DNA from 2 places in the Pseudomonas sp. StFLB209 genome. Region 1 is predicted to be linked to the other one. Evidence: predicted binding sites of a transcription regulator. Region 1 holds the regulator's gene; the other holds the start of a gene.
The links. Region 1 encodes FliA, which starts transcription of late flagellar genes. Its sites were predicted from a motif close to CTAAAGTTTNNNNNNNNNNNGCCGNTAA; they were not measured.
Positions count from the first base shown of each region.

Region 1 (3,194 bases):
GCGACTTTCAAGCTCGACCAGTTGTTCAGACAATTGCTCGAGAATTTCGCCGGCCTCTACCAGAAAATCCTGGAGGATCTCTTCATCGGCGCCGAAGCTCATTGGGGTGCTCCCTAAAATTAACCGTCAACTGACCTTAGAAGCCAAGGCTGGATAGCAAGTCGTCCACATCATCCTGACCGGAAACGACATCTTCCCGTTTATCGGCATGAATCTGCGGACCTTCACCCTGAGCAAGATGTTTTTTCGGATCTTTTTCTGCTTGCATCGCTTCACGGTCATGCTCGATCCCGGCAAAGCGATCGACATGGCTGGCCATCAGTACCAGCTTGAGCAGGTTGCTCTCAACTTCGGTGACCAGTTGCGTCACGCGCTTGATCACCTGACCGGTAAGGTCCTGATAATCCTGGGCCAGCAGAATGTCGTTGAGATGGCTGGCAACGGCATGGCTCTCTTTCTCGGTACGCGACAGGAAACCGTCCACCCGCTTGGCCAGATCACGAAACTCCTCAGCACCGATTTCGCGGCGCATGAAGCGCCCCCAGTCGGCACTCAGCGCCTTGGCGTCGTCACTGAGGCTGTTCATCAACGGTGTGCTTTGCTCCACCAGATCCATGGTGCGGTTGGCCGCACCCTCGGTCAGCCTTACAACATACGACAAACGCTCGGCGGCATCAGTGATCTGAGACACCTCTTCGGCTTGCGGCATCTGCGGATCGATATGGAAATTGACGATCGCGCTGTGCAGCTCACGCGTCAATTTGCCCACTTCCTGATACAGGCCGCGGTCGCGCGCCTGGTTGAGCTCATGGATCAGTTGCACGGCGTCGCCGAATTTGCCTTTTTCAAGGCTGGCGACCAGCTCGTGCGCGTGTTTTTTCAGGGTCGACTCGAAGTCACCCAATGAATCATTGTTATCCATAGCGCCCTCGCGGCATGCACTCAGCTATTGACGCGCTCGAAGATCTTTTCAATCTTCTCTTGCAATACCTGGGCGGTGAAAGGCTTGACCACATAGCCGTTCACACCGGCCTGGGCCGCTTCAATGATCTGCTCACGCTTGGCTTCAGCAGTCACCATCAGCACCGGAATGTTCTTCAGGCGCTCGTCCTGACGCACTTGGCGCAGCAGGTCGATACCCGACATGCCAGGCATGTTCCAGTCGGTTACCAGAAAATCAAAGGCACCGCTTTGCAGCATCGGCAGCGCGGTAAGACCGTCATCTGCTTCCGATGTATTGGTAAACCCCAGGTCACGCAACAGATTTTTTATGATCCGCCGCATCGTTGAAAAGTCATCAACGATGAGGATTTTCATGTTCTTGTCCAATTCGACCTCCAAGCAGTCTTTAACGAGCCCGCTCCCCGGACCCGCCGTTCACTCAATACAGGTACAGCAACCCCCCGGTGCAACCAGCGCTCGACGCACCAGACACCAGAACACGGCCAAATCGCCTGCAAACAACCCTGTAGAGTTGATTGACAGGCTCCTGCCTTGTCCGGGTAGTCGACACCTCAAGCCCTGCACAGCCGGCCTGAAACCAATGGATCTGTCAGCGCGCCCGCCATTCCCCCAAACGACCTCGCAAGCGGGCTGCGCACTGACTGTGTAACTGGCTGACCCGAGATTCGCTGACCCCAAGGACCTCACCGATCTCTTTGAGGTTCAACTCCTCGTCATAGTACAACGCCAGCACCAAACGCTCACGCTCCGGAAGATTGGCAATGGCATCGGCCAATGCTTTCTGGAAGCGCTCGTCCTCAAGATCGCGCGACGGCTCCAGCGAACCGCTGGCGCCATCTTCGTGCAGCCCATCATGCTCGCCGTCCTGCAGCAGGTCGTCAAAGCTGAACAGCCGACTGCCCAAAGTGTCGTTCAAGATAGCGTAATAATCATCAAGACTTAACTGGAGTTCGGCAGCAACTTCATGATCTTTAGCGTCGCGCCCTGTTCTTGCTTCAATAGCGCGAATCGCATCACTGACCATCCGGGTATTTCGATGCACTGAACGCGGCGCCCAGTCACCTTTACGCACCTCGTCAAGCATCGCGCCACGGATCCGAATGCCGGCGTAGGTTTCGAAACTGGCACCCTTGGTGGAGTCGTATTTGGTCGATACTTCAAGCAGGCCGATCATGCCCGCCTGGATCAGGTCTTCGACCTGGACGCTGGCAGGCAGACGGGCCAGCAGGTGGTAGGCAATACGCTTGACCAGTGGCGCATAGCGCTCAATCAACTCGTATTGCGAATTCCTTGATGCCTTGCTGTACATCTGATAACCGCTGGCTGTCATTGAACCGGTCCCGCTGCACTGGTCTGGTGAACAAGTCGCTCGACAAAGAACTCAAGGTGCCCACGCGGATTGGCCGGCAACGGCCAGGTATCGACCTTCTGGGCAATGGCTCGGAATGCCAGCGCGCATTTGGAGCGTGGAAAGGCTTCGTAGACCGCACGTTGCTTTTGCACCGCCTTGCGCACACATTCGTCATAGGGCACTGCGCCGACATACTGCAAGGCCACGTCCAGAAAACGATCGGTCACCTTGGTCAGTTTGGCAAACAGGTTACGACCCTCTTGCGGCGTCTGCGCCATGTTGGCCAGGACCCTGAAGCGGTTCATGCCGTAGTCGCGATTGAGCAGTTTGATCAGCGCGTAAGCGTCGGTGATCGAGGTCGGTTCATCGCAGACCACCAGCAAGACCTCTTGGGCGGCACGCACGAAACTGACCACCGATTCACCGATACCGGCTGCGGTGTCGATCACCAGCACATCAAGATTGTCGCCAAGCTCGCTGAACGCCTGGATCAGGCCGGCATGCTGCGCGGGCGCCAGGTGCACCATGCTCTGGGTACCGGAGGCCGCTGGCACGATACGCACTCCGCCAGGCCCCTGGAGCAGGACGTCACGCAGCTCACAGCGGCCCTCGATGACATCGGCCAGGGTGCGTTTGGGCGTAAGGCCCAGCAAAACATCAACGTTGGCCAGACCAAGATCAGCATCAAGCAGCATGACGCGACGGCCGAGCTCGGCCAGCGCCAGCGACAGATTCACTGAAACGTTGGTCTTGCCAACGCCACCTTTGCCGCCGGTCACGGCGATAACCTGTACGGGATGCATGCTGCCCATGTTATTTCTTTACCTTGTCATGCGTAGACTGGAGCCACATTACGGGCTGCACGTTCCGTGACGAACAA
Region 1 covers NZ_AP014637.1:3,930,120-3,933,313, reverse strand. Annotated here, with positions in the region: gene PSCI_RS17635 (chemotaxis protein CheA) at 1-102, opposite strand, end outside; gene PSCI_RS17630 (protein phosphatase CheZ) at 137-922, opposite strand; gene PSCI_RS17625 (chemotaxis response regulator CheY) at 943-1,317, opposite strand; gene fliA (RNA polymerase sigma factor FliA) at 1,553-2,293, opposite strand; gene fleN (flagellar synthesis regulator FleN) at 2,290-3,126, opposite strand.

Region 2 (3,194 bases), 3.1 Mb from region 1:
GAGCCGGTCGAGACGCTGCTGGATCTTTCTGGTGGTGATCAGCAGTACATAGAAGATTGCCAGGTGTGCTGTCGGCCGATTGTTTTCGACCTGCGCACTGATGGTGAGCACTGGAGTCTGGATGTGCGCAGCGAGAATGAATGATGCAGCGAATCTACGAACCTGAGCATTTGCTGGAAGGGGAGCTGCTATTGGCGATGCTGGCCAGCGAGGGCATCGAGGCGCATATGACCGGCCGTGACCTGCTCGGTGGGGCAGGGCATCTGCCGGTCAGCGGCCTGCTGGGCATTGTGGTCTGCGATGAACAGGTGCAACAGGCACTGCAGCTGATCAATGCGTACAATGCCGCCTTGCCTGTCGACGCTGACGAGCCCGACAGTTTTCCTGATGTACTGGTGTGCTGAACTATGTGTGGACGCTATGCCCTGTTTCGCTGGAATCGTGACTTTGCCGCCATACCGGGGTTTCCATCCGATCAGCAGCCACAGTGGAACATCTCCCCGACGCAATGGGTCTTGATGCTGCGTGCCGATGAACAGGGCGCTCCTACCCTGGCGCGCGCGCGCTGGGGGCTGACGCCGGCCTGGCTGACCGATTTGAGCCGCACCCCGGCCCATGCCCGCGCCGAAACCGTGGCCGAGCAGCCGATGTTTCGTGAGGCGTTTTCTCAGCGGCGCTGCCTGCTGCCGGCCAACGGCTTCTATGAATGGCGCGGCAATGCCCGCAAGCAGCCCTTCTGGCTGACGCCCGCCGAAGGCTCTTCGCTGTTTTTCGCGGCCATCTGGGAACGCTACCCGGTGCAGGAGCAGGAGTGGCTGAGCGTTGCGGTGGTCACTCAGCCGGCCATGGATCAGCGCCGGCCGCTGATACTCGACGAAGACGGCCAGCGCGCCTGGCTAGACCCGAAGACCCCGGAGCACGTCTTGCAAGGCTTGCTGGCTGCGCGGCAGACGCAACTGCGCGAGCGGCCGCTGGCCAACCTGATCAATGATCCGGCTCTGAATGGGCCGCAGTGCCTCACGCCTCTCTAGCTTTCAGACCTTGAACTGATTGATCAACCGCCGTTGCTGCTCTGCCAGGCGGATCGGGTCGGTGTCGTCCTGACGCGGCACCACCGGGCGCGTGCGGCCGGGCGTTTGGGTAACATCCCGGCCTTGTACCTGCCGCGTTGCGGCGTGGATGGCGCTGTTGAGGGCCAGCAGGTTGGCCTGGTCGGCAAGGTTGCGCATCCGGGGGCGAAGGGCGTCAGCATTGACGTCTGTGTGTGGCAGGCGCTGTATCAGGTTCATGGCATCAGCGATGCCCTCATGGCGGTCGGCTTGTTGCTGTGGGCGGCGCGCGACCCTGCTGGCGGCCAGCCAGATCAGCAGCAACCCTGCCACACCGGGCAGCAGCCCGACCAGGCTGCTACCGGGCAACGCCGCTATGCCTAGCGTCAGTGTGCCTGTCAGTGACGCGATGGAAAACCGGATCGACTTGCGCTTCATGGCAACTCCAGACCGAACAGCCCCGTTCTTTAGCGGGTGTCCACAAAATGGCTGCACTCGGCAATACGGCGTTCGCCTATTTTGTAAACACCCTCTTAGTACTATCGCCCGCTGCCGGAAAATCATGAAGCCTGGCCGACGACGAACCCTGGCAGCATGATCCAGCAAGTCTGTTACAGGCCAGGGAACTATCGGGCGTTTTTTGCGGACCAAGGGGCGATTGGCGGAGCGCTGGCGCACAAGCTCTGTACGGCCTAGGATGACCGCCAAGCCTGTAAGGAGAGTTACGTGATGCGTCAGTCTTTTGCCATTTGCGCCGTTGGCGCTGCCGTACTGCTGGGCGGCTGCCAGGCAGTTAACACCACCACCGGTGACTCGGTAGGGGTAGAGCGCAAGCAGTACATGTTCAGCATGCTGTCGACCGAAGAGGTCAACAACATGTATGCCCAGTCTTATCAGCAGACGGTCGGTGAGGCCTCAAGCAAGGGCGTGCTGGATACCACCAGCAGCAATGCCAAGCGCGTGCATGCCATCGCTGACCGGCTGATCGCCCAGGCGCCGAAGTTGCGTGCCGATTCGGCGCAGTGGCAGTGGGAAGTGAATCTGATCAAAAGCGACGAACTCAATGCCAACTGCGGACCGGGCGGCAAGATCATTTTCTATACCGGGCTGATCGAGAACCTTAACCTCACTGACGATGAGATCGCAGCCGTTATGGGCCATGAAATCGCCCATGCCCTGCGTGAACATGGCCGCGAGGCGATGTCCAAGGCCTATGGTGTGGCGATGGCCAAACAGGGCGCTGGCGCGTTGCTGGGGTTGGGCCAGGACAGCCTGGCGCTGGCCGATACCGTGGTCAATTACAGCCTGACCCTGCCCAACAGCCGCAGCAACGAAAATGAAGCCGACCTGTTGGGCCTGGAATTGTCGGCCCGCGCCGGTTACAACCCCAACGCGGCGATCACGCTGTGGCAGAAAATGACCCAGAAGGCCGGCGGTTCGACGCCGGAATTCATGAGTACCCACCCGGCCTCGCAGAACCGCATTGCCTCGCTGCAGGCGGCAATTCCCAAGGTCATGCCGCTTTATGAGCAAGCGAAGAAGTCCTGAGTACTACAGCCAGCCGCTGATCTGCATCGCCTTGTACACCGCAACCAGCGCCATGACCAGAAAGGCGCTGGCTGCCAGGCGACGAATCAGGGTCAGGGGCAGTTTCTCGGCGGCGAAATTACCGGCCAGCACCACCGGCACGTTGGCGATCAACATGCCGAGGGTGGTGCCCAGAATCACCAGCCACAGGTAGCTGTACTGGGCCGCGAGCATCACCGTGGCGATTTGGGTCTTGTCGCCGATTTCGGCGATGAAGAAGGCAATCAGGGTGGTCATGAACGGGCCGAACTTGCGCGCGGTACTGGTTTCGTCATCGTCCAGTTTGTCTGGTACCAGGGTCCACAGCGCCGTGGCGGCAAAGCTGGCAGCCAGGATCCAGTGCAGTACGACATCCGAGAAAAACTGCCCGACCCAGGCGCCTACGGCACCTGCTGCGGCATGGTTGGCAAGGGTCGCAGCGACGATACCGGCAATGATCGGCCAGGGTTTGCGAAATCGTGCGGCAAGGATCAGCGCCAACAGTTGCGTTTTGTCGCCTATTTCGGCGAGAGCCACGATGGCGGTGGGGATAAGAAGAGATTCCAGCATCAGGTTTCC
Region 2 covers NZ_AP014637.1:862,003-865,196, reverse strand. Annotated here, with positions in the region: gene PSCI_RS04025 (CPXCG motif-containing cysteine-rich protein) at 1-144, shown strand, start outside; gene PSCI_RS04020 (putative signal transducing protein) at 144-404, shown strand; gene PSCI_RS04015 (SOS response-associated peptidase) at 408-1,031, shown strand; gene PSCI_RS04010 (methyl-accepting chemotaxis protein) at 1,035-1,487, opposite strand; gene PSCI_RS04005 (M48 family metallopeptidase) at 1,779-2,597, shown strand; gene PSCI_RS04000 (TMEM165/GDT1 family protein) at 2,601-3,185, opposite strand.
Region 2: PSCI_RS04010 (methyl-accepting chemotaxis protein) is a predicted target of FliA. The motif match lies at 1,589-1,616, and genes of this name have one in related genera.